DNA from 2 places in the Nocardioides eburneus genome. Region 2 is predicted to be linked to the other one. Evidence: riboswitches for the same ligand, from Rfam matches in the RefSeq annotation. Region 2 holds a riboswitch; the other holds the start of a gene.
The links. Region 2 has a riboswitch for cyclic di-AMP ahead of AB3X52_RS07965 (C40 family peptidase). Riboswitches for the same ligand answer to the same signal wherever they lie in the genome.
Positions count from the first base shown of each region.

Region 1: another riboswitch for cyclic di-AMP. It lies ahead of AB3X52_RS07345 (C40 family peptidase); the one in region 2 lies ahead of AB3X52_RS07965 (C40 family peptidase).

Region 1 covers NZ_JBFPJR010000010.1:1,053-16,693, reverse strand. The annotation lists gene AB3X52_RS07375 (sensor histidine kinase) at 1-385, shown strand, start outside; gene AB3X52_RS07370 (response regulator transcription factor) at 382-1,044, shown strand; gene AB3X52_RS07365 (Flp family type IVb pilin) at 1,330-1,569, shown strand; gene AB3X52_RS07360 (hypothetical protein) at 1,643-1,774, shown strand; gene AB3X52_RS07355 (M48 family metallopeptidase) at 1,784-2,995, opposite strand; gene AB3X52_RS07350 (gluzincin family metallopeptidase) at 2,992-4,194, opposite strand; gene AB3X52_RS07345 (C40 family peptidase) at 4,269-5,219, opposite strand; cyclic di-AMP (ydaO/yuaA leader) riboswitch at 5,271-5,450, opposite strand; gene AB3X52_RS07340 (hypothetical protein) at 5,615-5,851, opposite strand; gene AB3X52_RS07335 (NYN domain-containing protein) at 5,919-7,184, opposite strand; gene AB3X52_RS07330 (DEDD exonuclease domain-containing protein) at 7,269-9,089, shown strand; gene AB3X52_RS07325 (Lrp/AsnC family transcriptional regulator) at 9,106-9,384, shown strand; gene trpD (anthranilate phosphoribosyltransferase) at 9,422-10,447, opposite strand; gene AB3X52_RS07315 (Rv3143 family two-component system response regulator) at 10,444-10,851, opposite strand; gene ctaE (aa3-type cytochrome oxidase subunit III) at 10,991-11,656, shown strand; gene qcrC (cytochrome bc1 complex diheme cytochrome c subunit) at 11,688-12,569, shown strand; gene qcrA (cytochrome bc1 complex Rieske iron-sulfur subunit) at 12,566-13,714, shown strand; gene qcrB (cytochrome bc1 complex cytochrome b subunit) at 13,711-15,438, shown strand; gene AB3X52_RS07290 (LLM class flavin-dependent oxidoreductase) at 15,605-15,641, shown strand, end outside.
Region 2 covers NZ_JBFPJR010000011.1:3,363-19,003, reverse strand. The annotation lists gene AB3X52_RS08010 (NAD-glutamate dehydrogenase) at 1-3,576, shown strand, start outside; gene AB3X52_RS08005 (cupin domain-containing protein) at 3,573-4,004, shown strand; gene AB3X52_RS08000 (LURP-one-related family protein) at 4,015-4,836, shown strand; gene ku (non-homologous end joining protein Ku) at 4,978-5,922, opposite strand; gene AB3X52_RS07990 (ATP-dependent DNA ligase) at 6,011-6,976, shown strand; gene AB3X52_RS07985 (L,D-transpeptidase family protein) at 6,973-7,680, shown strand; gene ligD (non-homologous end-joining DNA ligase) at 7,685-8,563, shown strand; gene AB3X52_RS07975 (response regulator transcription factor) at 8,612-9,298, shown strand; gene AB3X52_RS07970 (HAD-IIA family hydrolase) at 9,359-10,144, shown strand; cyclic di-AMP (ydaO/yuaA leader) riboswitch at 10,326-10,483, shown strand; gene AB3X52_RS07965 (C40 family peptidase) at 10,487-11,131, shown strand; gene AB3X52_RS07960 (MFS transporter) at 11,226-12,482, shown strand; gene AB3X52_RS07955 (TadA family conjugal transfer-associated ATPase) at 12,639-13,880, shown strand; gene AB3X52_RS07950 (type II secretion system F family protein) at 13,882-14,790, shown strand; gene AB3X52_RS07945 (type II secretion system F family protein) at 14,787-15,641, shown strand, end outside.

The sequences.
Region 1 (15,641 bases), on a different contig from region 2:
GGAGGTCTCGGGCGTGCCGGTCCACGTGACCCTCGACGAGCACACCGACCGGCTCCGGCCGGAGGTGGAGGGCGAGCTCTTCCGCATCGCCCAGGAGGCTCTCAACAACGCGGTCAAGCATGCCCGCGCCCGCAGGATCGACGTCCACTGCCAGGTGCGCGCCCCGGAGGCCACGATCACCGTCACCGATGACGGGCTCGGCTTCCAGGGCCCCCGCCGTGGGTCGCACGGACTCTCCATCATGCGGGAACGCGCTCACCTCATCGGTGCCGACCTCACCCTCAGCGACACGCCGGGTGGGGGCCTCACCGTGACCGTGACCGTCCCCGCGCCCCGTTCCCCGGGGCGAGTGCGGGAATCCGTCACCCAAGGAGCTGACGCATGATCCGACCCAGCCAGTCCGAGACGAGCATCCTGCTCGTCGACGACCACGAGCTCATCCGCGCCGGCCTCGCCGGCGTCCTCGACCAGCAGGACGACCTCTGCGTCTCCGCGCAGGCCGGCAGCGTGGCCGAGGCGGTGGCGGCCTACGACCGGGTCAAGCCCGACGTCGTCGTCGCCGACCTGCAACTGCGCGACGGCACCGGGCTCGACATCGTCCGGGCGATCCGCAAGCGCGACCGCACCGTCGGGATCATCATCCTCACCATGCACTCCGGCGACGAGCAGATCTTCGCCGCGATGGAGGCCGGCGCCTCCGGCTTCGTCGGCAAGGACGCGCCCGCCGGCGAGGTCGTCCGCGCCGTCCGCCACGCCGTGGTCGCGCCGACATCGTTCGTCTGCGCCGGCCTGATGGGCGCCATGCTGCGCCGCGCCCGCGGCGAGTCGACCAAGCTCTCCGAGCGCGAGCACCAGGTCCTCGTCCTGCTCGCCGACGGTCTCGGCGCCGCCCAGATCGCCTCCCGGCTCTATCTCTCCGAGTCGACGGCGAAGTCCCACATCGCCCGGATCTATCAGAAGCTCGGCGCCCAGAACCGCGCCCAGGCGCTCGTCACCGCCATGCGGATCGGACTGCTCTCCAGCGTGCGGCCGATCAGCGCCTGAGCCTCTCCAGCCGGTCCTTCCGGCTTCGAACGCCCCGACGGATAGTCTTCCGATCGGGGCGTTCGCGCGCTCAGACTCGTGGCACGGGACGCGGTGCCCGAACGGCCCAGACCCTGGTCCTCTCGGTGTCATCCGCGGATAGTCCCAACGGACCATCCCGGTTCGCACGCTCGCCTGATTCGCCGGATCCGGGACTTCGGAACGATAGGAGTCACGCGGGGCGGGTGTCTCGCGACACCAGGTCCCGGGGGAGCAACCCGGGCATCCATGAGGGAGAAAACAACTATGCACAGCTTCATCGCGAGCCTGCGGAACATCTTCACCATGCGGCGCAATGAAGAGCGCGGCGCCTCGGCCGTCGAGTATGGCCTGCTCGTTGCGGGCATTGCGCTCGTTGTCATTGCCGGCGTCTTCTTCTTCGGCGGGAAGATCACGAACATGTTCCACAACAGTGCCGACACCGTCTGCAGCACGACGCAGGGTGACGTGACGTCGACGGTCAACTGCGACACCCCGACCGACTGACGGCAATCGTCCTAGCAAAGGCGCCGCGGTCTCCTAGACCGCGGCGCCTTTGCACTGAAGGAAGGAACCGAGGATGAGGCGTGTGCGGGCCTTCCTCACCCGGCGCTGTCGCAGAGCACCGGGCGCACGCTACGGCCTGCTGCTGACCGGGATCGCCGTACTCCTGACGACGGCGCTGTTCTCGCTGGGCCGCCTCGCGAGCTGAGCCGGGCGGCTACTTCCCGAGCACCCGGTGGGCGATCGCGATCCGCTGCAGCGAGGTCGGGTGGGAGCCGAACCACCACTGCGAGAACGCCGGTGGGGTGGGGTCGGTGAGCGAGCGCACGTCGAGCTGACGCTGCACGTCGACGAACGCGTCGAGGTCCCGCGTGGTCACCAGCGACGCGACGTCGGCCCGGGTCTCGATCTGCCGGCTGAGGACGTTCTCGACCGGCGTGGCGAGCGCGCTGCCGAGCACGAACAGCGCCAGCAGGAGGGGTACAGCGGCGGGGTCGGTCAGGCCGTCGTACCGTCGCCCCGCGATGAGTCCGAGCAGGCCCACAGCCACGAGCGCGCCGGCGGCCCCGAGGCCCGTGCCGATGGCGACGTCGTTGTGCTTGGCGTGGCCGAGCTCGTGCGCGACGACGGAAAGGACCTCCCGCCGCGAGGTGCTGTCGAGCAGCGTGTCGTAGAGCACGACCCGGCGGGTGCTGCCGAAGCCGGTGACGTAGGCGTTGAGCGTCGTCGTCCGGCGCGAGGCGTCCGCGACGAGGACGTCGTCCACGTGGACACCCTCCTTCTGGGCGAGCGCCATCACCTGCGTGCGCAGCGGCCCGTCGGGCAGCGACGTGAAGTGGTTGAACAGCGGCTCGACGAGCACGGGATAGACGAACGAGCCCAGCACGACGAGCACGGCGAGCAGCACACCCGCCACGAGCGGCCAGGAGCGCCGCCAGCGCCGAGTGCAAGCCAGCAGCGCCAGCACGGCGAGCGAGGCGGCGACGACCGAGATCCCGGTCGAGACACCCTGGTCGCGCAGCCACAGCGACCACGGCTGCGAGGAGAGCCCGTAGATCCGCTCCTCCCGCTGGAACGCGATCTCGAGCGGCAGCGTGAAGAGCCGCCCCACCACGACCACGACCAGCACCGCGAGGACGGCACGCACCGGCCACGGGCCCGGCAGCCGCGAGGTCACCCACCGGCCGACCCGGGTGAAGCCCAGCACGCAGGCCACGACCACCGAGACCACGAGCGCGCTGCGGCCGATCCAGCGCGCGACGTGGGAGTACGCCGTGGCCCGGTCGATCTGCGCCTGGGTGAAGACCGAGTCGGCGGCCGGGAGCCGGAGCGGGCCGCCGGGATAGGGATGCCACGGGATGAGGAGCCAGGCGACCACGACGAACGCCACCGCCCCGACCGTCAGGACCAGCCAGGAGAGTCGCGTCACGCCGCCCAGTGTGACAAATGCTCCTGCCAGGCCTTCGTGAACTCCCCCACCGACAGGCCGGTGACCGACCGGAGGGCCCGGGCCAGCGGCGCGCCGGCCTCGACCCGGTCGTAGACCTCGACCAGGCCGTCCTCGCCGCCGACCTCCGCGAGCACGCGGCAGGCGAGCCACGCGGCTTCGTACTCCTCACCGAAGGTGTCGGCCTGGGAGTCGAAGTCCGCCTCCCCCGGCAGGTGGCTGGGCGGCCCGTTCTTGCGCACGTCCTTGAGGATCTGGCCGGCCGTGGTGCGCAGCGGCAGGTCGACGTCGCGCAGCGCGACGTAGTCGGCGAAGCCCTCCTTCAACCAGATCGGCAGGTCGGTGTCGGTCGCGGCGTTCGTCGCCTGGTGGGTCGCCTCGTGGCTGATGACGACCTGGGCACCTTGACTGTCGGGCGCGCCGATGGTGTCGGGGTTGACGAAGACGTGCACCGGCGCCGACGGGCTCCCGGAGCCGTCGACGGTGGCCGTCACCGCGGCGACCTCGCGATAGCTGCCCTGCGTCGCGCCGAGCGCGGCCTCCAGGCCGGCCTCGTCGGCCGCCACCTCGAGCACGAGGTGGGGCTTCGGCCACGGCAGGACCCGACGGACGGTCGTGACGGCCGTGCGCGCCAGCGCGGCGTACTGCTCCGCCTCCTTGGCGTCGCCGCGGACGAGCACCAGCGTCCCCGGCGTACGACGCACTTCGACCGCCCCGGAGAGCCAGACGGGCGTCTTCTCGTCATCGTCGGAGCCCGCCTCCCCGCCGAAGCCGGCGATGCGGAGCGTGTGGCCGCTCGCCGGAGCGAAGCGGGTCAACACCTCCTCGGTCACCGACCGGGCGTCGAAGCCGGCGAAGCGCCAGGTGTATTCGACATCGGCGCTCCAGGAGCCGTCGGCGGCGACCGTGCCGCTCTGGGCGACGAAGCGGGCCGAGAAGTCGGTCACCCGCACGGCGGCGGCGTTGCGCAGCACGACCGCCTCCGCGCTCCTGCCGGGGACCGTCCGGCGCGCGTGGACATCGGCCACGAACGCGCTCAGGGCGCTGCTGGCGGCCCCGGGGTCGGCCTGGGGCGCAGCGGAGGGGGACGGTCGCGGGGCGACGTACTCCCCCGAGCCGTGCAGCTGCCAGACCAGCACGCCCGCGACGACGAGGGCCAGGAACGACGCGAGGCCGGCCACCCACCAGCGTGGGCGACCGGCCTTGAGGCGTCTCTGCTCGGCCAGCGGAGCGGCTCAGCCGTGGAGCGGCCGGCTCAGCCGGGCCGGACGGCGCCGACGTACGGCATCGTGTGCAGGCCGGTCACCTTGACGCCCACCGAGGGGTTCTCGGCGTTCACGATGAGGCCGTTGCCGATGTACATGCCGACGTGGCTGATCGGGCTGTAGTAGAAGACCAGGTCGCCGGGGCGCAGGTCGGACTCCGCGATGTGGGGTCCCATGCCGTACTGAGCCGACGACGAGTGCGGCAGCGCGACGCCGGCCTGGGCCCACGCCATCATGGTGAGGCCGGAGCAGTCGAACGCGCTCGGGCCGGCGGCGCCGTAGACGTAGGCCTTGCCGACCTGCGCCATCGCGTAGTGGACCGCCGCGGCGGCGCGGCCGCTGACCGGGACGTTGGAGGTGGGCAGGCGGGTGGAGTCGCGGGAGAGGACCTCCTGGCGCTCCTTCTCCTGCAGCGAGGCAAGGAGCTCCTTGGCGTCGGACAGCTTGCGCTGGATCTCCGCCTTGTCGCTCTTGAGCTGCGCCTCGGTCTTGGCGACCTGGTCGGCGCGGCTCTGCGTCGCCTTGCGGCGGATGTCGAGCGCGCTGACCTGGGTGTGGTAGCGCTCCAGGAGGTCGCCCTGGACGCTGTTGACCGCCGAGACGGTCGTCATCCCGGCGAGGAAGTCCTTGGGGTCCGAGGAGAACGCGGCCTGGCCGACGGCCGAGATGCCGGAACCCTCGAACTGGTCCAGCAGCGAGTCACGGAGCTGCTCGCGGACGCCGCTGAGCGCCGTCGTCTGGCGGTTCTGGTCCGCCTTGAGGTCCGTGAGCTCCGAGCGCAGCGCCTTGAGGCGCAGGCGGGCGTCGTTGTAGTGCTCCGAGGCCTGCTCAGCCTGCTCGTAGAGGGTGTCCACGCGCTGCTGGACGTCCTTGACCGAGGGCTTCGCTTCGGCAGTGGTGCCGGTGGGGATGATCCCGGCGATCCCCACGACGGCGGCCACCGCAAGACCTGCGGCGAGTCGCTTCCGACCGTTCAACACGAGCGGGCGGTCTCCCTTGCTTGTCGTACGCCTACCGGGTCAGCTGACGGGTTCGGGCACGACAGGCCCTACCCCTGCTCCACGGCTCGCCTGAGGCAGGCCGCCTTGCAGGGGATGCACCCCAGATGGCACCGCGAGCGGCGCCGGTGGGTCCCCGGCTCCCGACCCACCCCGATGCGGGTCGAGACTCGACGCGGCGCTCGCGCGGACCGGTTGGCCCACTTCCACGAGCACCAAGTGCCCTGACAGTAGCCGAGCGTCCGGGGCGCTTGCCAATCCCCCCGAGAGATTTTGTGGAGAACCTGTGGTGACGCCGCGAACGGACCGTGTCTTCGTGTCCGACGTCACGGCCGCGGTCATCCGAAGGCGAGCCCCTCGTCGTCGTGCGGGTCGCTCTCGAACCGCGGCGGGTCGACAGGCTCCACGAGCCGCAGCGGCGGCACGAGGCCACCCTCGGCCAGGACGTCGAGCGCGCGGCGCTCCTCGTCGTCGAAGGTCAGCTCGGGCGGCGGGCCGAGGAGGACGGTCACCACGCAGTCGTGGCAGGCCAGCCCGCGCACCGCGCAGGTGTCACAGTCGATTCTCGTCGTCATGTCGGTGACGCTCCCAGGCGCCACCGACAGTTTTCACCGGCGTGTCGCGCACCGGCGTGTCGGATCGCTAGCCCAGCAGCCCCGCGAGCGCGGAGACGGCGACGGGGCGCGCCCCGTCGCGGCGTACGTCCCGGACGACCTCCTGGTCGTCGGTGACCACCAGGACGACCCGCCCGACCGGCTCGGCGGCGACCAGGTCGCGGATGACGTCATCGGCGATGATCCCGAGCGGGCTGAAGACGACCTTGACGCCGCGCGGTGCGGCGACGGCCGGACGGTGCTCCGAGGCGGCGGCGTCGAAGACCACCGTCGTCTCGGCGCCGGTGCGGGCGACGACCGGCGCGAGCGCCTGCAGGAGGCGGATCCGCTGCGCCTCGAGGGACGAACTCGGCCACAGGCTCTTGCTGACGTTGTAGCCGTCGACGATCAGCCGCACCCGCGGCATGGCGAGGTACTGCTCCAGGTGAGGGCCGCCCGTTACCACGACGGTGGCGGCACCGGACGCGGTCAGTCCGGTGAGCTCCGCCTCGACCCGGTCCCCCGGCGCGCCGTTGACGGGTGGGAGCGCGAGCTCGCGGCGCAGCCCCGAGGCGGCGTCGAGCAGGGTGTCGAGCAGGAAGCGGGCGCGCAGGCCGGCGTCGTCCCGCTCCTGGCGTACGGCGCGGCGCTGCGCGCCGAGCTCCGACTCGAGCCGCTCGACCTGCTGTCGCAACTGGCGCACCGTCCGGTCCCGCTCGGCGACCTGCTCCTCGGCGCGCGACCGCGCCTCCTGCGCCTCCGCGAGCGCCTCCTCCCTCCCCGTTCCCGCCTCGCGGGCGCGGCTGCGCGCCTCGCCGAGCTTGCGCCGCAGCGTGGCGTTCTCCGCCTTGAGCTCGTCGAGCCGCGCCCGGCGGTCGGCGCGCGTGTCCCGCAGCTCCTCCTCGAGGGAGGCCACCCGCGCACGCAGACGCGCCTCCTCCTCGCCGGCGGCAGGGCCGGCGGCACCGGCGATCCGGGCGAGCGCCTCGACCAGGACCTGGGTCCAGCCCTCCGGACGCACCAGCCAGGCGCGCGCGGCCACCTCGACCGGGTCGGCGCCGTCCAGGTCGCCGGCGGGCTCGGCCAGGTGGTGCGCGATCCGCTCGCGGAGCTCGTCACCGGTCTCGTCGCCGAGCGCGGCGACGATCATGGTCGCGCCCGCCTTCGCGCGGCGCGCCGGGGCGAACGACGCCACCCGCGCCAGCGCGGGCGGAAGCCGGACGACCTCGGGGAGAGCCGCCGCGACGAGGCTGACGACCTTGCCGCGGACGGCGTCCGGGAGGGCGCTCAGCGCAGGCGTCGTCGGGGCCGTCATGCGGTGAAGGATAGGCGGGCGGCGTACTTCGCCCTCCGCGATTCCTCCCGGGAACTGTCGGTCCTCGCCCCTAACGTCATCGCCATGAGCAGCACATTGGTCCGGGCGGCCCGCGAGGAGCTGCGGCGCAAGGCCCTCGAGCGGCGGGTCTCGCGCTGGGAGACCCAGCGCAGCTTCGACGAGCTCGGCCGGCCACTGCGCGACCTGACCTTCTGCGTCGTCGACCTCGAGACGACCGGCGGCTCGGCCGAGGGCGGCTCGATGATCACCGAGATCGGCGCCGTGAAGGTCCGCGGCGGCGAGATCCTCGGCGAGTTCCAGACCCTGGTCAACCCGGCCACCCGGATCCCGCCGTTCATCGCCGTCCTGACCGGCATCAGCGACGCCATGGTCGCCGACGCCCCGGGGATCGAGTCCGCGCTGCCCGCCTTCCTCGAGTTCGCCCGCGGCTGCGTCCTGGTGGCCCACAACGCGCCGTTCGACGTCGGCTTCCTGCGCTTCTTCGCGGAGAAGCAGGGGCGGCCGTGGCCGGCGTTCGAGGTGGTCGACACCGCCAAGCTGGCCCGCCGGGTGATCACGCGCGACGACGCGCCCAACTGCAAGCTCAGCTCGCTCGCGGTCGCCTTCGGCGCGACCACGACGCCCAACCATCGCGCCCTCTCCGACGCCCGCGCCACCGTCGACGTGCTCCACGGGCTGATGGAGCGGCTCGGCAACCTCGGCGTCCACACCCTCGAGGAGCTCCAGACCTTCTCCTCCCGGGTCAGCGCCGCGCAGCGCAAGAAGCGCCACCTCGCCGAGACGCTCCCCCACGCGCCGGGGGTCTATCTCTTCCGCGACGACCGCTCCCGGGTGCTCTATGTCGGGACCTCGAAGGACCTCCGCACCCGTGTGCGCTCCTACTTCACCGCCTCCGAGACCCGTTCCCGGATGGGCGAGATGGTCGGCCTGGCGACGACCGTGACCGGGATCGAGTGCGCCACCGCCCTGGAGGCCTCCGTCCGCGAGCTGCGGCTCATCGCCGAGCACAAGCCGCGCTACAACCGCCGCTCCCGCTTCCCGGAGAAGGTCCACTTCGTCAAGCTGACCCGCGAGCCCTGGCCCCGGCTCTCGCTGGTCAAGCGGGTCCTCGACGACGACGCCGACTACCTCGGTCCGTTCAGCTCCAAGAAGGTCGCGGAGAAGGCGCTGCAGGCCCTCCACGACACCTTCCCGATCCGGCAGTGCTCCGAGCGGCTCGGCCGCACGCCGACGAAGTCACCCTGCGTGCTCGCCGAGATGGGCCGCTGCCTGAGCCCCTGCGACGGCAGCGTCGACGAGACGACCTATGCCGCGCTGGTCGCCCAGCTCCGCGACACGCTGCGCCAGCGGCCCGACGAGGTCGTCGACGCGATCAACCGCCGGATGACCGCGCTCGCCGAGGAGGAGCGCTTCGAGGAGGCCGGCGTCCACCGCGACCGGCTCGCGGCCTTCGTCCGTGCCGCGGCGCGCACCCAGCGGCTGTCCGCCCTCACCCGCTGCCCGGAGGTGGTCGCCGCCCGTCGGGAGGACGATGGCCGCTGGGCGGTGCATGTGGTCCGGCGCGGACGCCTGGCGGCCGCCGGCGTGATCCCCGCCGGCGCCGACGCCCATGACTACGTCGCCTCGCTGCGCGCGTCCGCCGAGACCGTCCCCGCCGCACCCGGCCCCGTCCCGGCCGCGAGCGCCGAGGAGACCGAGCTGGTGTTGCGCTGGCTGGAGTCGCCCGGGATCCGCCTGGTCGACGTCGACGGCGAGTGGACCTGCCCGATCGGCGGCGCCAGCCGACACCTCGCCCTGCACGACGCGGTCAACGAGTCCCGCAAGACGCTGGTGCCCTTCGACGAGCGACGCACGCTCCCGACCGTCCACCAACCCGCGCGCTGACCGTTACGCTGCCCTGGTGATCACTGCCATCGTGTTCGTGAAGGCCGACGTCGCCCGGATCCCGGAGGTGGCGGAGACGCTCGCCGGTCTCGACGGCGTCAGCGAGGTCTACTCCGTCACCGGCCAGATCGACCTCATCGCCATCGTGCGGGTCCGCACCCACGACGACGTCGCGACCGTCGTCGCCGACCGGGTCAACAAGGTCCCCGGCATCCAGTCCACGGAGACCCACATCGCCTTCCGCACCTACTCCCAGCACGACCTGGAGTCGGCGTTCAGCCTCGGCCTGGACTGACGTCCCCGCCGAGAAGTCACCCGTTCCCGCCGAGAAGTCAGCGCGACGACGCCTCGACCCACCGCTCGAGCAGCCGCTGCGCCGAGCCGGAGTCGATGGCCTCGGCTGCCCGGGCGATGCCCGCGCCAAGCCGCTCATCGAGGGTGCCGTCGCCGGCGTCGTAGACCGCGAGCGCGGCGCCCGCGTTGAGGAGCACGGCGTCGCGCACCGGCCCACGCTCGCCGGCCAGCAGGCGTCGTACGACCTCGGCGTTGTGGGCGGCGTCGCCGCCGCGCAGGTCCTCGGTAGTGGCCCGGGCGAGACCGTGGTCGAGCGGCTCGAGGGTGTGCTCGGTGATCTCCCCGGCACGCACGGCCCAGAGCCGCGAGGTGGTGGTCGTGGTCAGCTCGTCCAGACCGTCGTCGCCTCGGAAGACCCACGCGTCCACCCCGCGTGCGGCGTAGACGCCCGCCATGACCGACGCCATCCTCGCGTCGGCGCAGCCGATCGCGTTGGCGGCGGGACGGGCCGGGTTGGTGAGCGGCCCGAGGAAGTTGAAGGTCGTGCCGATGCCGAGCTCGCGGCGCGGGACCGCGGCATACCTCATCGCCGGGTGGAAGCCGGCCGAGAACAGGAACGTGATCCCGGCCTCCTCCGCCATCGCCGCGACCCGCTCGACCGGCAGGTCGAGTCGGATGCCGAGCGCCTCGAGGACGTCGGCGGAGCCCGACTTCGAGGAGGCGGAACGGTTGCCGTGCTTCACGACCTTCGCGCCCGCACCCGCAGCGACGATCGCCGACATGGTGGAGATGTTGACCGAGAACGACCGGTCGCCGCCGGTGCCGACGATGTCGAGCAGGCGACCGGGCACCAAGATCGGGTTGGCCTTGGCGAGCATGCCGTCGGCGAGGCCGACCATCTCCTCGACGGTCTCGCCCTTCGCGCGCAGCGCCACGGCGAACCCGGCGATCTGTGACGGCGTGGCGTCCCCGGAGAGGATCTCGCCCATCGCCCACGCGGTCGCCTCGGCGGTCAGATCCTCCCCCGCCACCAGGGTGGTGAGGACCTCGGCCCAGGCGCTCACGCGGTGGCGTGGGCGGGCCGGAGCAGACCGACGACGGTCCGCGCGAGCTCGACCGGGTCGAGCGGGTGCGACACCGACGCCTCCGCGCGCGACCAGGTCGCCAGCCAGCCGTCTTGCGGCCGGCCGGTGAGCACCACGATCGGCGGGCAGTGCCGCAGCTCGTCCTTGAGCTGCTTCGCGATGCCCATGCCACCGGCCGGGACGGCCTCGCCGTCGAGGACGGCGAGATCGATGTGACCCGCGTCCATCTGCGCGACGACGACCGGCTCGGTCGCGACCTCGACGTACTCCACCTCGGGAAGGTCGGGGTGCGGACGCCGGCCGAGCGCGAGGATCACCTGTTTGCGGACGTCGACGTCATCGCTGTAGACGAGCACCTTGAGCGGCTTCGTAGGGTCGGTCACGGCCGCGACTCTACCGTCGTACGCGCGCTCATGGCAGGCGCCTCTCACCGCCGTCCTCGCGCGCGAAACCGGTCGTTGTGACATCAACGACGACCAACGTCAGGGGGTCGGGGTGCCGTCCCGGAACGGTCACGACATAATGGCGCCCGTGGCGACAGTTTCGACGATTCCGGCATCCCGGCTGCACGGCCATCACGACCGCCCGAGCATGGTGAGCGTGGGGACGATCATCTGGCTCTCGAGCGAGCTGATGTTCTTCGCAGCCCTCTTCGCGGCGTACTACACGATCCGCTCGGTCAGCCCCGGCGTGTGGGAGGCGGACCCGTCCCATCTCAACGTGCCGTTCGCGTCGGTCAACACCACGATCCTGGTGCTGTCGTCGCTGACCTGCCAGCTCGGCGTCTTCGCCGCCGAGCGCGGCCAGGTCGGGCGCAAGGGCTCGGTCCTCAACGTGGCCCAGTGGGGTCTGCGTGAGTGGTTCATCCTCACCTACGTCATGGGCGCGGTCTTCATCGCCGGCCAGGCCACGGAGTACGCCTCCCTGATCCAGGAGGGCATCAAGCTCAACTCCGGCGTCCTCGGTGCGAACGACCCCTACGGCACCGTCTTCTACCTCACCACCGGCTTCCACGGCCTCCACGTCACCGGCGGGCTGATCGCCTTCCTGTTCGTGCTCGGCCGGACCTACGTCGCCCGGAAGTTCACCCACGAGCAGGCCGTCAGCGCGATCGTCGTGTCCTACTACTGGCACTTCGTCGACGTCGTGTGGATCGGCCTCTTCGCCACGATCTACCTGATCAAGTGATTTCCCGACCGTCGAAGAACAAGGACTGAATGTGCGTTTCCTGAACCGCTCCGTCGGTCGTCTCTCGCGGCATCGTCGCCGCCCCTTCGCCGGTGTCGTGCTGCTGCTCGTCGCGCTCGCACTCACCGGCGGCCTGTACGCCGTCTTCTCCCCCGCCTCCTCCGCCCAGTCCGACCAGACGCAGGCGGAGAAGGTCGCGAAGGGGCGCGCGCTGTTCCTCGTGAGCTGCTCGACCTGCCACGGTCAGAACGGCGAGGGCCTCAAGGCGCAGGACGGCAAGCTGCTCGGCCCGTCGCTGATCGGCGTCGGCGCGGCGGCGGTCGACTTCCAGGTCGGCACCGGCCGTATGCCGATGGCCCAGCCGGGCGCCCAGGTGCAGAAGAAGCGCCCGACGTTCGAGCAGGACGACATCGACGCCCTCGCGGCGTACGTCGCCAGCCTCGGCGCGGGCCCGGCCGTGCCGGAGAAGAACCAGTACGACCCGAGCACCTACAGCAGCGACAAGGCGAAGGAGGAGGCCGTCACGCTCGGCGGCCAGATCTTCCTCACCAACTGCACCGCCTGCCACAACTTCACCGGTGAGGGCGGCGCGATGCCGCGCGGCGGCTACGCGCCCAAGCTGCTCGACACCGACCCGAAGTACATCTACGAGGCCATGCTGACCGGCCCGCAGTCGATGGACACCTTCTCCGACGGCAACATCAGCCCGCAGGAGAAGAAGGCGGTCATCGCCTACGTCGAGTCCATGAAGAAGCAGCCCGGGTACGGCGGCTTCAGCCTCGGCGGGCTCGGTCCGGTGTCCGAGGGCCTCTTCGCGTGGGTCGTCGGGCTCGGCGTCCTCGTCGGCTTCGCCGTCTGGATCGCCGCCCACACCACGCGTTCGACGAAGAAGAAGAAGGGACTGGAGGCGTGACCGAGGTTCACGACGGCTCCCACGAGATCGAGGCGCACACCGACGCGTTGCTGCCCGACCCCGGTCTCCCGGAGCATCACTGGCGTCCGACGGACGTCGACCCCCGGGCGGAGAAGCGGGCTGAGCGCCAGGTCGCCACGTTCTTCGGCCTCTCGGCGGTCTTCACCGTCCTGTTCGTCGTCTTCTACATCACGCTCAAGACCGGCGTCGACGGCCCGACGTTCCTCGGCTGGGGCGCGTCCAACCTTGCGCTCGGCGGCACTCTCGGCGGCGCCCTGCTCTTCATCGGCATCGGCGTCATCCAGTGGGCCCGCAAGCTCATGGCCGACGTCGAGATGGTCGAGCTCCGTCACCCGGCCTCCTCCTCGGGCGAGGACCGCTCGATGACGGTCGCGGCGCTCCAGGCCGGTCTCGAGGAGTCCGGCATCGGCCGCCGCCCGCTGATCCGCAACACCCTGATCGGCTCGGTCGCGCTCCTGGGTGTGCCCGCCGTCGTCCTGCTCAAGGACCTCGGCCCCACCAACAAGGACGTCACCGCGGCCGCCGACTACCCCGGCGCGGGTCTCGAGCACACCGTCTGGCGCAGCCAGATGCGCGTCGTCCGCGACGTCATCGGCACGCCGATCCGTCCGGGCGACCTGGAGATCGGTGACCTGGTCAACGCCGAGCCGGAGATCATCTTCGGCAAGGACAAGGGCATGCCCGTCGCCGAGGACGACGTCCTCGAGGGCGCCCCGCTGCAGGTCGCCAAGTCGAAGGCCGCCACCGTGCTGCTGCGCATGGACCCCGACGACATCGTCAGCGACGTGACCCGCAACTGGTCCGTCCAGGGCATCGTCGCCTACTCCAAGATCTGCACCCACGTCGGCTGCCCGATCTCGCTCAACGAGCGGACCACCCACCACCTGCTCTGCCCCTGCCACCAGTCGACCTTCGACCTGGCGGACGGCGGCAAGGTGATCTTCGGTCCGGCCGGTCGCCACCTCCCCCAGCTTCCGCTGGGCGTCGACGATGAGGGTTTCCTCATCGCTCTCGGCGACTACCCTGAGCCTGTGGGCCCCAGCTACTGGGAGCGCAACACCCACTCGCTCCAGGACGTCTACGACAACTACACCAAGACCAGCGGTGAGGAGACGGGTCAGTGAGCGTCGACACCTCGAAGGTCGCCTCCAGCAACGGAGGCAACGCCGCCACCGCGTCGAAGCCGACACGTCTCGGCGCGCTGGCCACCTGGTCGGACGAGCGCCTCGGCCTCGCGGCCATGGGCAAGAAGAACCTGCGCAAGATCTTCCCGGACCACTGGTCCTTCATGCTCGGTGAGATCGCCCTGTGGAGCTTCGTCGTCCTGCTGCTCTCGGGCATCTTCCTGACGCTGTGGTTCAAGCCCTCGATGTCCGAGCTGAGCTACCAGGGTCCCTACGCGCCGCTGCGTGGCGTGGAGATGTCGGAGGCCTACTCCTCCGCGCTCCACCTCTCGTTCGAGGTGCGTGGCGGTCTGCTCATGCGGCAGATGCACCACTGGTCCGCGATGCTCTTCATCTCGGCGATGATGATCCACCTGCTCCGCGTGTTCTTCACCGGTGCTCACCGCAAGCCGCGCGAGCTCAACTGGGTGATCGGCTCGCTCCTGCTGCTCCTCGGCACCCTCGAGGGCTTCACGGGCTACTCGCTCCCCGACGACCTGCTCTCCGGCACCGGTGTCCGGGCCGCGGACGGCTTCATGAAGTCGATCCCGATCGTCGGCACCTACATCTCGTTCTTCCTCTTCGGAGGCGAGTTCCCCGGTGACTCGATCATCCCGCGTCTCTACACCATCCACGTCCTGCTCATCCCGGGCCTGCTGCTCGCGCTGATCGCAGCCCACATGCTGCTGCTCGTCTACCACAAGCACACGCAGTGGCCTGGTCCCGGCCGTGCGGAGAACAATGTCGTCGGCTTCCCGATGCTTCCGGTCTACGCCGCCAAGGCGGGCGGGTTCTTCTTCATCACCTTCGGCGTCACGGCGCTCATGGGTGGCCTGCTGTCGATCAACGCCGTGTGGAAGTACGGTCCCTACGACCCGACCAAGGTGACCGCCGGCTCGCAGCCTGACTGGTACATGGGCTGGCCCGACGGCGCGCTCCGCATCATGCCGGGCTGGGAGTCCCACTTCTGGGGCTCGACCTGGTCGTGGAACATCTTCCTGCCGGTCATCGTGCTGCCCGGTCTGCTCTTCACCGTGCTCCTCCTGCTTCCCTTCCTGGAGAGCTGGATCACCGGTGACAAGCGTGAGCATCACCTGCTCCAGCGTCCGCGGAACGCGCCGACCCGCACGGCCACGATGGTCGCCCTGATGACCCTCTACTCCATGTTCTGGCTGGCCGGCGGCAACGACCTGATCGCGATCAAGCTCCACTCCTCGATCAACAACATCACCTACGCGCTGCGCGCTCTCGTGTTCGTCGCGCCGGTGATCGCGTTCTACGTCACCCGCCGCTGGTGCATCTCGCTCCAGCGTCACGACAACGAGACGCTGCTCCACGGCTACGAGACCGGCATCATCATGCGGTCGGCCGAGGGCGCATACTCCGAGAAGCACCTGCCGATCGACGAGGCTCGCGCCTTCGCCATGACGGTCCGCGACCGCGGCCCGGCCGGCGAGGACGACGAGCTCAAGGCGAACGGCAAGCCCACGCTTCGCTCGCGGATCCGCACGCTCTACTACGAGGACGACGTGCAGAAGCCGACCACGGAGGAGCTCGAGGAGGCCCACGCCCACGCCGAGCACGACGCCCACGCGGTCGCGACCCTCGAGGGTCACCCGGCCGACGGCCACCAGTTCGACGGCCACCGCCTCACCGAGGACGAGCCGCTCCGCGGCGACCACTGATCCTCACCGCACCATCACCCAGATCGAGTCGGCGTCCATGGACGCCGGCTCGATCTGTCTTCTCGGGCGAGTCTGCCTCCATGGAGCTGACTCGGCCGACTGACTTTGCACCGGGAATCCCCAGGGCGCAGATCTTGTTGACTGCTCAACCATGATGGGAGCAGGAATGACAGACACCACGGTGAAGCTCGGGCTCGACACGT
Region 2 (15,641 bases):
GTCCGGCCCGACACCTACGGCCGCTACGTCTCGGTCCTGGTCTCCCTGCCGCGCGACCGCTACTCCACGACCGTCCGGGAGCGCTTCTCGCAGATCCTCACCGAGGAGCTCGGCGGGACCGACATCGAGTTCACCGTCCGCATCGGGGAGACCACCAACGCGCGTGTCCACTTCGTCGTCCACGTCCCGCCCGGCAGCCTCGACGGCGGTCTCGACGTCGGCGCCCTCGAGCGTCGGCTCCAGGCGGCCACGCGCAGCTGGCGCGACGATCTGGCCGGTGCCGTGCTCGCGGCGTACGACGAGACCGGGTCGGCCCGCCTCGCGCGCTTCCTCGACGCCTTCCCGGAGGCCTACAAGGAGGACTTCCCCGCCAGCGTGGGGGCGACCGACCTGGCGCGTCTGGAACAGCTCGGTGCGAGCGGGGTCGACTTCGCGATCTATGAGCCGGCGGGCGCGCCGGCCGACGAGGTCCGGCTGAAGGTCTATCGGGTGGGCGGGCGGATCTCGCTCAGCCACGTCCTGCCGATGCTCACCTCGCTCGGCGTGGAGGTCACCGACGAGCGGCCCTACGAGCTCGACGGTCTCGACCAGCCGACCCTCGTCTACGACTTCGGGTTGCGCTATCGCGCGACTGGCGAAGGGAGCGGACACTTCCCGCAGGCGGCGCAGGCCCAGCTCTGCGAGGCTCTCGCCGCGCTGTGGGCCGGGCGCAGCGAGGTGGACGGCTTCAACGCGCTCGTGCTCGCCGCCGGTCTCGACCACCGGCAGGTGACCGTGCTGCGCGCCTATGCGAAGTACCTCCGCCAGGGCGGCACGCCGTTCGCCCAGAGCACCATCGAGGCCGCCCTGCGGAGCAACGTCGCCATCACGCGCCTGCTCGTCGAGCTCTTCGAGGAGCGGTTCGACCCGGAGGGGACCGGTGGGCGCCAGGAGGCGCTCGCGGAGGAGATCGCGACCGCACTCGACCAGGTCGACAGCCTCGACCAGGACCGCATCCTGCGCAGCTATCTCGCCCACATCCGCGCCACGCTGCGGACCAACCACTGGCAGAGGCGCGACGGCGTGCCCAAGGACTACCTCGCACTCAAGTTGGAGCCGACGCTCCTGCCCGACCTGCCGCAGCCGCGGCCGGCGTACGAGATCTTCGTCTACTCGCCCGCGGTCGAGGGCGTGCACCTGCGCTTCGGCGCGGTCGCGCGCGGCGGGCTGCGCTGGTCGGACCGGCGCGACGACTTCCGTACCGAGATCCTCGGCCTGGTCAAGGCGCAGATGGTCAAGAACACCGTCATCGTGCCGGTCGGCGCGAAGGGCGGCTTCGTGCCGAAGCGACTGCCCGACCCCTCCGTGGACCGGGAGGGCTGGCTGCGGGAGGGCCAGGCGGCGTACGTCACCTTCATCTCCGGCCTGCTCGACCTGACCGACAACCTGGTCGACGGCAAGACCATCCCGCCGGCCGACGTCGTGCGCCACGACGGTGACGACTCCTACCTCGTCGTCGCCGCCGACAAGGGCACGGCGACCTTCTCCGACCTGGCCAACTCGGTCGCCCGCTCCTACGGCTTCTGGCTGGGCGACGCCTTCGCGTCCGGCGGCTCGGCGGGCTATGACCACAAGGCGATGGGCATCACCGCGCGCGGTGCCTGGGTCTCCGTCCAGCGGCACTTCCGGGAGCTCGGGCTCGACGTGCAGCGCGAGGACTTCACCGTCGTCGGGATCGGCGACATGTCCGGCGACGTCTTCGGCAATGGGATGCTGCTCTCCGAGCACATCCGCCTCGTCGCCGCCTTCGACCACCGCGACGTCTTCGTCGACCCCGACCCCGACGCCGCGGCGTCGTACGCCGAACGGCGACGGCTCTTCGACCTGCCCCGCTCGAGCTGGCGCGACTACGACCGCAGCCTGATCTCCGAGGGCGGCGGCGTGTGGTCGCGGCAGCTGAAGGCGGTGCCGGTCAGCGAGCCGATGCGGCGCGCGCTGGGCCTGCCCGCCGAGGTCACGACGCTCACGCCGACGGAGCTGATCAGCGCGATCCTGCGGGCGCCGGTCGACCTGCTCTGGAACGGCGGCATCGGCACCTACGTCAAGGCGTCGCACGAGCCGCACGCGGCCGCCGGGGACAAGACCAACGACGCCGTCCGCGTCGACGGGCGGGACGTTCGTGCGCGGGTCGTGGGGGAGGGCGGCAACCTCGGGCTCACCCAGGCCGGCCGGGTCGAGTACGCCATCGGGGGCCACGGTGGCGCCGGCGGGCGGATCAACACCGACGCCATCGACAACTCCGCGGGCGTGGACACCTCCGACCATGAGGTGAACCTGAAGATCCTGCTCGACCGCCGGGTCACCGCCGGTGACCTCTCCGGCGAGGAGCGCAACGAGCTGCTCGAGGAGATGACCGACGAGGTCGCCGATCTCGTGCTGCACGACAACGAGGAGCAGAACCTCGCGCTCGCGAACGCCGCCGCCCATGCACACTCGCTGCTCCACGTCCACGAGGACTGGATGCACCAGCTCGAGAGTCGGGGTGTCCTCGATCGGGCGGTGGAGGGGCTGCCCTCGACGGCAGAGGTACGCCGCCGGCTGGACGCCGGGGGAGCGCTGACCGCACCCGAGCACGCCGTGCTGATGAGCTGGACCAAGATCGAGCTCGCCCGCGAGCTGATCGGGACGGATCTGCCCGACGACCCCTACGTCGCCGCGCGGCTGGCCGGCTACTTCCCCACGCTCGTGCGGGAGCGCTTCACCGAGGCGATCGAGGCCCATCCGCTGCGTCGCGAGATCGTCGTGACCCAGGTCGTCAATGACGTCGTCAATCACGCCGGCAAGACGTTCTGGCCGCGGCTCGCCGCCGAGACCGGTGCGAGCGCCGCCGAGCTGGTCCGGGCCTCCTTCGTCGCCGCCGACCTGTATGACGCCGCCGCGCTCCACGACGAGATCCGCGCCCTCGACCACCGCGTCGACGCCGCGGTCCAGACCCGGATGCGCGTCGACGTCCGCACCCTCGTCGAGCGGGTGACCCGCTGGCTGGTCGCCCACGGCCCCACCGACGGCTGGGGCGGTGCCGAGGCGGTGGCGCGCTTCCGGGCGCCGCTCCACGGCGTCCTCGAGCGGTTGCCGTCGCTCCTCGGCGGCGCCGAGCTGGCGGCGTACGACGGACGGCGCGAGCGCCTCGTCGAGGCCGGTGTCCCCGAAGGGCTTGCGGCCCGGATCGCGACCCTGCCGGCGGCGTACGCCTTGGTCGGGGTGGTCGACGTCGCGCTGCGCGAGGGGCTGGAGCCGGTCGAGGTGACCGCCGCCCACCTGGCGCTCGGCGAGCGGCTCGGGCTGCCCACCGTCCTGGCCCGGATCATCGCGCTGCCGCGCGACGACGTCTGGGAGTCGATGGCGCGCGCCGCGATCCGCGAGGACCTGCACGCCGTCCACCTCGGGCTCACCGCGAAGTCGCTCCACGACCCGACCTGGGCCGACTCCGCCGAGGTCGAGACGGCCGCGGAGACGCTGGGCCGGATCGTCGCCGACGAGAAGGCCGATCTGGCGCGGCTCTCGGTCGGGCTGCGCGTCGTGAGGGGGCTGCTGTGACCGACCCGTACGACGCGTTCCACCGGACCCTCGCCGCGGTCGGGCCCGACGGGCTGACCGGGGACACGGCCCAGAGCGGCGGCATGCGCCGCTTCGAGGCGATCTCCGGCTCATCGGTCGGGTCCCAGGACCTGTGGATGGGGCAGACCCACGTCGCGCCGTCGACCGCGTCGGCGAACCACCACCACGGCCGGTCGGAGACGGGGATCTATGTCGTGAGCGGCCATCCCGAGTTCGTCTTCCTCGACGAAGAGGGCGTGGAGAAGCGGCTGCGGACCGGACCGGGAAGCTATGTCTACGTCCCGCCGTGGGTGCCGCACCGCGAGGAGAACCCCGACCCCGACGAGGAGGCGGTCGTGGTCATCGCGCGCACCACCCAGGAGGCGATCGTCGTCAATCTCGCCGGTCTGGGGCCTGCGCCTGGGTAGGCTCCGCGCCATGACCCACCCCGCGAACTGGTACCCGGACCCGCTCGGCCGTCACGAGCTGCGCTACTACGACGGCAACCAGTGGACCGAGCACGTCTCCTCCCACGGGCGCCAGTCGGTCGACCCGCCGGTGGGGCCTGGCCACGTCCCGGCCGGCGACCGCCGGCTCGACCAGGTGCAGGGCGACGTCGCACGCGCCGGGGTGAAGGCGGGACAGTACGACGGCGGCGGCACCCTCTTCACCGAGCCGGTCCTGGTGGTCAACCAGAAGGCGAAGCTCATCGAGATCAACAACGAGTACGCCGTCATGGACCAGCACGGCCGACAGATCGGCGCCGTCCGCGAGGTCGGCCAGAGCACGCTCAAGAAGGCCGTGCGGCTGCTGTCGAGCTATGACCAGTTCCTGACCCACAAGCTCCAGGTCGTCGACATGAACGGCCAGGTGCTGCTCGCCCTGACCCGGCCGGCGAAGTTCCTCAAGAGCCGCATCATCGTCCAGGACGGCCACGGCGCCGAGATCGGTCAGATCGTCCAGCAGAACGTCATCGGCAAGATCCGGTTCGGGCTCGAGGCCGGTGGCCGCACGTACGGCGCCATCAACGCGGAGAACTGGCGGGCCTGGAACTTCAACATCCAGGACCACACCGGGACGGAGGTCGCCCGCATCACCAAGACCTGGGAGGGCCTGGCGCGAGCGATGTTCACCACCGCCGACAACTACGTCGTCCAGATCCACCGGCCGCTCGAGGAGCCGCTGCGTTCGCTCGTCGTCGCCGCGGCGGTCGCGGTCGACACGGCGCTCAAGCAGGACTCCGGCGGCGGCTTCAACTGAGCCGCCACGTGTCGCCGGCGGGCTGGGACTGGCGACCGAAGTGTCACGGTGATAGCTCGCGCCGACGGTGACACTTCGGAAGTGTCGCCGACGGGCCGAAGTGTCACCGTGACACTTTGCCTTGGCCGGGGCATCGAGCCCTCAGCTGGCCTTCTTGGCAGCCGTCTTCTTGGTCGTGCTCTTCTTGGCGGCGGTCTTGGAGGACGACTTCTTCGTCGGGGTCTTCTTGGCGGTGGACGTGGTCCGCTTGGCAGCCGACTTCTTCGCGCTGCTCTTCTTCGCGGGCTCCTCGGCCGGTGTCGGGACGTCCTCGCCGCGGCCCTTCTTCGCCGCGGCGACCGAGCGCTGCAGCGCGGCGAGGAGGTCGACGACCTCGCCGGAGGACTTCCTGGAGGTGGGCTGGCGCTCGACCTCGCCGCCCTCGATCTTGGACTTCACCAGGGCCTCGACGGCCTCGGCGTAGTCGTCCTCGAAGTCGCTGGGCTCGAAGTCGCCGGCCAGCGTCTCGACGAGCATCCGCGCCATCTTGACCTCGGCGTCCTTGACCTCGCCGGTCTCGACGTTGAAGTCGGGGGTCCGGATCTCGTCGGGCCACATCATCGTCTGCAGGACGATGACGTCGTCGCGGACGCGGAGGACGGCGACGGTGGTGCGCTGCCGCAGCGCGACCGTCACCACCGCCATCCGGTCGGCCTCGAGCAGGGCCTGTCGCAGGAGGGCGTAGGGCTTCGCGCCGCTGGACTCCGGCTCGAGGTAGTAGGACCGCTCGAAGAGCATGGGGTCGATCTGGTCGCTCGGCACGAACTTCTCGACGGCGATCTCCCGCGAGGACGTCGTCGGGAGGTTGGCCAGGTCGTCATCGGTGAGGACGACCATCTCCCCGTCCTCGGTCTCGTAGCCCTTCGCGATCTCGGAGTAGGGGACCTCCTCGCCGTCGATCGAGCAGACCCGCTGGTAGCGGATGCGTCCGCCGTCCGTCCGATGGACCTGGCGGAACGAGACGTCGTGCGACTCGGTCGCGGCGTACAGCTTCACCGGCACGCTGACCAGCCCGAACGACACCGCGCCCTTCCAGATCGCTCTCATGCCGTCGCTCGCTTGCGCTCGCTCATATCCCCATCCTCTCCGGTGCCCATCCTCCCCGGGTGTGCGCATGATTGCCACCATGCGCCCGATGCTCGCGACGCCAGGTACCCATGTGCCGCCCGGGGACGACTGGGTCCACGAGGTGAAGTGGGACGGGATCCGGCTGCTCGCCCACCGGACGCGTGATGGGCGGCCGCGGCTGTGGACCCGCAACGAGAACGACGCGACCCTCGCCTGGCCCGAGATCGCCGGCGGCGGCCCGAGCGTGTCGACGGGGCGCGACCTGCTGGTCGACGGCGAGGCGATCGCGCTCAACGACCGGGGCGTGCCCGACTTGCGGGTCCTCGGCGAGCGCATGCACGTGCGCGACGCCCGCCGCGCGGCCCGGTTCGCGGAGCAGCGGCCGGCGACGTACATGGTCTTCGACGTGCTCCGCCTCGACGGGCGCGACCTCACCGGGCTGCCCTGGACCGAGCGGCGCGCCGTCCTCGAGGGCCTCGCCGAGTCCGGCGAGATGGGCGGCTGGCAGGTCCCTGCGGCGTACGACGACGGCGGGATGCTCCACGAGGTGACGCGCGAGCAGGGCCTGGAGGGGATCGTCTCGAAGCGCCGTACGTCCCGCTACCTGCCGGGCGTGCGCACCAAGGAGTGGCTGAAGTTCCCGCACCGGTTCCGCGGCTCCTACGTGGTCGGGGGCTGGCGCCCGCAGATCGGTACGACGGATCGGCTCGCCGCGTTGCTGGTGGGCCAGCCGACGCCGGCCGGACTGGTCTACCGTGGCCGGGTGGGCAGTGGGATCGGAGCGAGGGAGAGCCGCCAGCTGCGCTCGCTCCTGACCGATGCCGCGGCCAGCCCGTTCGCCGGCGCCGACGTCGACCCGGCCGGCGGAGTTCCGCGCGAGGACGTCCGGGGCACCTTCTGGGTGGAGCCGCGCGTCGTGGTCGACGTGGAGACCCACGGACGTCACGTGGTGGGGGCTGCGGTGCTGGGCCGCCTGCGCCAGCCCGCGTTCATCGCCGTACGACCGGATCTCGGACCGGAGGACCTGCTGTGAAGAAGCTCCTGCTCGCCGCCGCGGCGCTGCCGGCGGTCTCGCTCCTGCCACTGGTGACCGTCTCCGCCCCCGCCACCGCGGCCACGACGGTGACCCTCGACGGGGTCCACGTCCACGTGCCCGCCGGCGGAGCGCAGGTGGTCACCGTCAACCACACGGTGGGCCACCATGCCCGAGTGGTGATGTGGCGCAAGCGCAGCGGTCACTGGACGCGCATGGCGACGGCGTACGACGGTCGGATCGGCTACGGCGGCCTCGTGCTCTCGTGGAAGCGGAAGCAGGGGACCGGCACGACCCCGCTCGGCACGTTCGGCCTGATCAGCGCGTTCGGGACCCACGCGCGCAAGGCCGGCTGGGACCTGTCCTACCGCCGGATCCGGAAGGGCGACTTCTGGGTCGAGGACAACACCTCGCGCTACTACAACCGCTACCGCAACAAGAGCCGGGGCGGCTTCCACTGGCGGCTGCCGGAGAGCGCGGAGAACGGCTCCGAGCGGCTCACCGACTACCCGACGCAGTACGAGTACTCGATCGTCACGGGCTTCAATCGGCAGCAGGTGCGCCACCGCGGCGCTGGCATCTTCCTGCACGTCAACGGCCGGGGCGCGACCGCCGGCTGCGTGAGCGCGCCGCGCTGGTTCCTGCGCCAGATGATGGCCCGGCTCGACCCGCGGCTCCACCCCGTCATCGCGATCGGCCGGTGACCCGGTGGCGGGGGAGGAGATCCGGGTCGACGTCGAGGGCCGGACGCTGACGCTCAGCAACCTCGACAAGGTGCTCTACCCGCGCACCGGCACCACCAAGGGCGAGGTGCTGCACTACTACGCCCAGATCGCGCCGCGCCTCCTCCCGCACCTGCGCGACCGCGCCGTCACCAGGATCCGCTGGCCGCACGGCGTGTCCGCGGGGTCGTTCTTCGAGAAGAACGTCCCGGCCGGGACACCGAGTTGGGTCCGCACCGTCACCGTCCCGACCACGGGTTCGCGCACGGCCGAGAAGAAGGAGGGCACCCTCACCTTCCCGGTCGTCGACGACCTCGCCACGCTCACCTGGCTGGTCAACCTGGCCGCTCTCGAGCTCCACGTCCACCAGTGGACCGTCGACGCCGACGGCCGGCCGCAGGGCGCGGACCGGATCGTCATCGACCTCGACCCGGGTGAGCCGGCCGGTCTCCACGAGTGCTGCCAGGTGGCGCTGCTGGTCCGCGAGCGGCTGCACGCACACGACCTGGACCCGTTCCCGGTGACGAGCGGCAGCAAGGGCCTCCACCTCTACGCCGTCCTGCCCTCCGCGCTGCCGCCGGACGAGGCGACCACGCTCGCGAAGCAGGTCGCCGAGGAGCTCCAGCGCAGCCACAGCTCCCAGGTCACCGCCACGATGACGAAGAGCAGGCGCGGCGGGAAGGTCTTCCTCGACTGGTCGCAGAACTCCGGCTCGAAGACCACGGTCGCGCCGTACTCGCTGCGGGGACGGGAGCGGCCGACCGTCGCCGCGCCGGTGACCTGGGCCGAGGTGGAGGCAGGCGCCGAGGACCCGCTCGGGCTGGAGCAGCTCACCTTCGAGGAAGTTCTTGCGCGAGACGCGTGATCTGCGGAAGTTCTGCCCGTTTCGGAATCGAACTTTATCCTCATCACCATGACCCACAGCGTGCTCGTCGTCGAGGACGAGGAGGACATCGCCTTCCCCCTCGTGCGGACCCTCGAGCGGGAGGGGTACGCCGTCACCCACGTCGACACCGGCGGCTCGGCGCTCGCCTGCCTCGAGTCGCCCCAGCCGCCCGATGTCGTGATCCTCGACCTCGGGCTGCCCGACATGGACGGGCTCGACGTCTGCCGCCAGGCGCGGTCCGCCGGCTTCGAGGGCGCGATCATGATCGTGACCGCACGCGCCGGCGAGCTGGACCGGGTCGTCGGACTCGACTACGGCGCCGACGACTACCTCGCCAAGCCCTTCGGCCTGGCCGAGCTGCAGGCCCGGGTGCGCGCGCTCCTGCGGCGGACGCTCCGCTCGTCGGCGAGCGTCCCCGACGGCGCGCTGCGCATCGACGTCGCCGCCCACCGGGTCTACGCCGGCGACACGGAGATCTCCCTCACCGCGAAGGAGTTCGAGGTCCTGGCCGTCCTCGCCGCCTCCCGCGACATGGTCGTGCCGCGGGAGAAGCTGATGGCCGAGGTCTGGGACGAGAACTGGTACGGCTCCACCAAGACCCTCGACGTCACCATCGGGCGGTTGCGTCACAAGCTCGACGGCGCGGGCGTGCACGAACGGGTCGTCGCCGTCCGCGGCGTCGGCTTCCGGCTGGAGTCCGGCGACGCCCGCTGACCGGGCGTCTCGGCCGCGTCGGCAGGCCGCGAGCCCGCGGGAGTAGGACAAGATGGGCGCATGACGTCCACACGTCCGATCGAGACCTGGCTGACCGACATGGACGGCGTCCTCGTCCACGAGGAGGTGCCGCTGCCCGGGGCGACCGACTTCGTCGAGGCCCTCAAGGCGACCGGCCGGCGCTTTTTGGTGCTGACCAACAACTCGATCTTCACCCCGCGCGACCTGCGCGCCCGGCTCCTCGGCAGCGGCATCGACGTGCCGGAGGACGCGATCTGGACCTCCGCGCTCGCGACGGCACAGTTCCTCTCCGACCAGCGACCGGGCGGTTCGGCGTACGTCGTCGGCGAGGCGGGCCTGACCACCGCGCTGCACGACATCGGGTACGTCATGACCGACCGCAGCCCCGACTACGTCGTGCTGGGGGAGACCCGGACCTACTCGTTCGAGGCGATCACCCGGGCCATCCGGCTCATCGAGGCGGGCGCGCGCTTCATCGCGACCAACCCCGACCCGAGCGGCCCGTCCCAGCAGGGCACGCTCCCGGCGACGGGGTCGGTCGCGGCGCTGATCTCGACCGCCACCGGCCGGCAGCCCTACTACATCGGCAAGCCGAACCCGCTCATGATGCGAAGCGCGCTCAACCGCATCGACGCCCACTCGGAGACGACCGCGATGGTCGGCGACCGGATGGACACCGACATCATCAGCGGGCTCGAGGCCGGGCTGCGGACCTTCCTCGTGCTGACCGGGTCGACCCGGCCCGAGGCGGTGGAGCGGTTCCCCTACCGCCCGACTGAGGTGGTGGACAGCGTGAAGGACCTCGTGGACCGCGTCGGAGGGTGAGTCTGGTCACGTCGTGAGGCGATCTCCCGCGTGGACCTGGGGAAAACGGCGTGTCGTTCAGCGAATTCTGCTAGGGCAAATTGGATTCGTTCAGGATAGCCACCTACGGTCTGTTGCTGTTTGCAACCGCACAACCGGTCCCCGGAACGCCTAGTCCTGCCCCTCCGGACGGCCGGCCCGCACGCATGAAGCACCGACAGACCGTAGGGGCAGGAGCGGGGGACCCACCTTCGCGGCCGCATCGGGGCGGCCGCTCGGGGTGAAGCCCACGACCCGTGGGCCGGACACCTTCTCGTCCGAACCCGACAGCTCACCTCGCAGGCGTGGGAAGGAACTCCACGCATGCCCAACTCCAGACTGCGTCCTGCCCTGCCCAGACTCGCCCGGGTCGCCCTCGCAGGGCTCACCTCCACCGGCGTCCTCCTCGTCGCGCCGGCGAGCGCCGACGCCAGCCCCGCGACCACCGTCGCCGCCAAGCCCGCCCCGGCCGCCGTCGTACCGGGGACCGCGCTGCACCTCACCTGGAAGGAGAAGGTCCACCTCCGGCGCGAGGCCGAGCAGCGCCGACGCGAGCGCGCCGCGCGACTGCGCGCTCAGCGGCTCGCCGCCTCCCGCGAAGGTCAGGTGCGGCACGCCCTCGACGTCGCCTTCCAGCAGGTCGGCGATCCCTACGTCTGGGGCGCGACCGGCCCGGACTCCTTCGACTGCAGCGGCCTGACGTCCTATGCGTACGCCGCCGCGGGGATCACTCTCCCGCGGACCGCCGCCGAGCAGGCGGCGTACGTCCGCCAGATCCCGCGCGACCAGCTCCGCCGCGGCGACCTGGTCTTCTTCTCCGACGGCGGCCACGTCTACCACGTCGGGCTCTGGCTCGGCTGGGGCGACGGCTCGGGCGTGATCCTGCACGCCCCGCACCCCGGCGCGAGCGTCCGGGTGGAGTCGATCTGGACCGACGGCTGGTTCGCGGGGACGCTCCGCACGAGCTGAGGCGCGCTCGCGCGACCGCGGGGCGGCGGGGCGTCCGCGCCACGCCGCCCAGGCTCCTACATCCGCAGGAGCCCGTTGGGGTAGAGAGGGAGGTGTGCCCCACACACCGCTGACCTCGGACCAGCGCAACGCCTTCACCGCCGCCCTGCTGGGCTGGACGATGGACGCGTTCGACTACTTCATCGTCGTCCTCGTCTATGCCGACATCGCCGACGACTTCGGCGTCTCCAAGGAGAAGGTCGCGTTCCTGACGACCGCGACGCTGCTGATGCGGCCGGTCGGGGCGCTGCTCTTCGGGTTGTGGGCGGACCGGGTCGGGCGTCGCATCCCGCTGATCGTCGATGTCTGCTTCTACTCCGTCGTCGGGTTCCTGTGCGCGTTCGCGCCCAACCTCACCGTCCTCGTCGTGCTGCGCTTCCTCTACGGCATCGGCATGGGCGGGGAGTGGGGCCTCGGCGCCGCGCTCGCGATGGAGAAGATCCCCGCGGAGCGGCGCGGCTTCTTCTCGGGGCTGCTGCAGGAGGGCTACTCGTTCGGCTATCTGCTGGCGGCGGCGGCCTACCTGCTCATCGGGGAGGCGTTCGACCTCTCCTGGCGCTGGCTCTTCGCGTTCTCGATCCTGCCGGCGCTGATCAGCCTCATCATCCGGAGCCGGGTGGAGGAGTCGCAGGTCTGGGAGGAGAGCCGCGAGGCGATGAAGGTGACCCGGACCGGCTTCCGCGACGTCTTCCTCAACGCCGCCGTCGTCCGCCGCTTCGTCTACCTCATCATCCTCATGACCGCCTTCAACTGGATGAGCCACGGCACCCAGGACGTCTACCCGACCTTCCTCAAGGCGACCGACCACGGTGGCGCCGCGCTCTCGGAGACCACGGCGCTCGTGATCGCGATGATCTACAACGTCGGGGCGATCGTCGGCGGGCTGGTCTTCGGCACTCTCTCCTCACGCTTCGGTCGGCGCTACACGATCGCGTTCTGCGCGGTGCTCGGGCTGCCCGTCGTACCCCTCTTCGCCTTCTCCAGCACCGCCGGCTGGCTCTGTCTCGGCTCGTTCCTCATGCAGATCTGCGTGCAGGGCGCATGGGGCGTCATCCCGGCCCACCTCACCGAGCTGTCGCCGGACGCGATCCGCGGGTTCTATCCGGGCGTGACCTACCAGCTCGGCAACCTCCTCGCTGCGCTCAACCTGCCGATCCAGGAGCACCTCGCCTCCTCGCACTCCTACCCGTTCGCGCTCGCGGTCACGATCATCCCGGTGCTCTGCGTCGTCGCGCTCGTGACGCTGCTCGGCAAGGAGGCCAGGGGTGTGGAGTTCGGGCGTACGCCGACGGACGTCCGCTCCACCGCCTGACCGCAGCGCAGGCTTCTCCGCGCGGCCGGACGCGGCGTCGTTATCCACAGGTCGCGCAACTGGTCCTTCCGTTCCCTCGTCTCGAGGTTTACATTTCCGGGCACGGCGTCCACGCGATGGGCTCTGATCTCGGGAACGGACAGCACGATGGCGATGATGACCGCGACGTACGGTCGAGTGGCGGAGGAGCTCGACCGCCACGTGCGCGAGCGGGTGCGCGCGGACGGCGTCGACCCGCAGCGCGACCCGGCGCTCGTCCGTCGCATCGCCGAGGCGGTGGTCCGCGCCCACGACGAGCGCAGCCTGACCGGTGCGGTCGCCGCGCTGCCCGACCCCGAGGCCATGGTCGGAGAGCTGGTCGCGCGGATCTCGGGGTTCGGGCCGCTGCAGCCGTTCCTCGACGACCCGGCGGTCGAGGAGATCTGGATCAACGATCCCAGCCGCGTCTTCGTCGCGCGGCACGGCCGTCACGAGCTGACCAACCTCGTGCTCTCGACGGAGCAGGTGCAGGACCTCGTGGAGCGGATGCTGAAGGCGAGTGGGCGCCGGCTCGACCGGACGACGCCGTTCGTCGACGCGATGCTGCCCGACGGCCATCGTCTCCACGTGGTCCTCGCGGGCATCTCCCGTGGCTTCAGCGCCGTCAACATCCGGAAGTTCTCGCTGCGTGCCGCCCGGCTCGCCGACCTGGTGGAGCTCGGCAGCCTCACGCCGCAGGCCGCGTCCTTCCTCGAGGCGAGCATCCGCGCCGGGCTGAACGTGCTCGTGAGCGGGGCGACCCAGGCGGGGAAGACGACGATGCTCAACTGTCTCGCCGCGGCCATCCCCGGTGGCGACCGGGTGGTCTCCTGCGAGGAGGTCTTCGAGCTCCGCTTCCCGCACCCGGACTGGGTGCCGATGCAGACCCGTCAGGCCGGTCTCGAGGGCACCGGAGAGATCCGGCTCCGCGACCTGGTCAAGGAGAGCCTCCGGATGCGGCCCAGTCGCATCATCGTGGGGGAGGTCCGGGCCGAGGAGGCGCTCGATCTGCTGCTCGCACTGAACGCCGGTCTCCCCGGTCTCGCGACGCTTCACGCCAACAGCGCCCGCGAGGCGCTGGTCAAGCTGTGCACCCTGCCGCTGCTCGCGGGCGAGAATATCAGCGCCAGGTTCGTCGTCCCGACGGTGGCGAGCAGCGTCGATCTCGTCGTCCATCTCGGACTCGACGAGCGCGGCGTGCGACGCGTCGACGAGGTCGTCGCCGTGCCCGGGCGCGTCGAGGCCGACATCATCGAGACGACGACGATCTTCGCGCGCACGGCCGGCGAGCTCCGCCGAGGCGTCGGCATGCCGCCGCGGGCCGAGCGCTTCGCCCGGCTCGGACTGGACCTCCAGCGTCTCCTCGGAAGCGGAGGCTGACATGGGAGCGCTGTTGGGTCTCGGGACCGGGCTGGGGTTGCTCCTCGTCTGGTCGGCGTTCGCGGTGCCGCGTGAGCGCGAGCGCCCGACCGTGGGGCCGTCGTCGACCGAGCGGCTGCTCATGTCGGCAGGGCTCGGCCACGTGTCCGCCACGAGTCTGTGGACGATGTGCGCGGTCGCGGCCGCGGCCGGCGGCCTGCTTGTCGAGGTCGCGACACGGACACCGCCGATCGCGCTCGTCGCCGCCGTCGCGACAGGCTGGTGCCCGGTCGCCCTGCTGCGCCTACGCGCCCGGCGCCGCCAGCGGGAGCTTGCCGAGGTGTGGCCGGAGGCGGTCGACAACCTCGCCTCGGCCGTGCGGGCGGGGCTTGGCCTTCCGGAGGCGGTCGCGGGGCTCGCCGTACGCGGGCCCGAGCCGCTGCGCCCGGCGTTCGAGCGGTTCAGCGCCGACTACCAGCTCTCGGGCCGCTTCGGGGAATGCCTCGACCGGCTCAAGGAGCACCTTGCCGACCCTGTCGGCGACCGCGTCGTGGAGGGTCTCCGGGTTGCGCGCGAGGTCGGCGGCGGCGAGCTGGGCCGGTTGCTGCGCAACCTCTCGTCCTACCTCCGCGAGGATCTCCGCACCCGTTCTGAGCTTGAGTCGCGCCAGGCCTGGGCGGTCAACGGAGCGCGGCTCGCCGTGGCGGCGCCCTGGCTCGTCCTCGGCTTCCTGTGCTTCCAGCCGCAGGTGATCCGACGCTATGCATCGCCGGGTGGCACGGTCGTGCTGCTCGTCGGAGCCGTGGTCTGTGTGGTCGCCTACCGCATCATGATGCGGATCGGTCGCCTGCCCACGGAGCGACGGATCCTCACCACGCCGATGCTTGCCGAGGCGCGGCACAGTGCGCCGGTCCGCCAGGAGGCCTCGTGACGTTCGCGCTATGGGGTGCCCTGCTCGGTGGCCTGCTCGCCGCCGGGATCCTGATCGTGGCCGCGCGGGTGCGCGCTATCCGTCGACCGAGGCTGTCCGAGCGTGTCCTGCCCTATCTCCGCGACCTCTCGCTGGGTGAACGGTCCGTCCCCGTTCGTCAGCGGGGCGTGGTGGCCGGAGTCTTCGGCCCGCTGCTCCACGCGGCGGCCGACGCGGTGGAACGCGTGCTCGGCGGCGCGAGGTCGGTCGAGCAGCGCCTGCAGCGTGCCGGGCTCGACCGGAGCGTGCGTGACTTCCGCGTCGAGCAGGTGCTGTGGGGCCTGGCTGGGTTCGGGATCGCTGCGGCGTACGGTCTGCTCGCCCAGCTGCGCGGGCGCGGCAGCCCCGTGGCGTCCCTGGTCCTGTGTGGCGTCGGCTTCGCGCTCGGCGTGATCTGCCGTGACTCCCGGCTCACGAGCCAGGTTCGCGCCCGCGAACGCCAGATGCTGGCCGAGTTCCCGACCGTCGCGGAGCTGCTGTCGCTCGCCGTGGCAGCGGGTGAGGGACCGGTGCCCGCCCTGGACCGCGTCGTACGCCGCAGCGCGGGTGAGTTGAGCCGTGAGCTCGCCCACGTGCTGGCCGACGTGCGGACCGGCCAGCCCGTGCAGGAGGCCTTCGACGCGCTCGCCGCCCGGACCGGGATCCCCGCCGTCGCTCGATTCGCCTCGGGGGTCGCCGTCGCCGTGGAGCGCGGCACGCCGCTGTCCGACGTGCTCCACGCCCAGGCGGGTGACGTCCGTGAGGCCGGTCGCCGCGAGCTCATCGAGACCGCGGCGCGCAAAGAGGTCCTGATGATGCTGCCCATTGTCTTC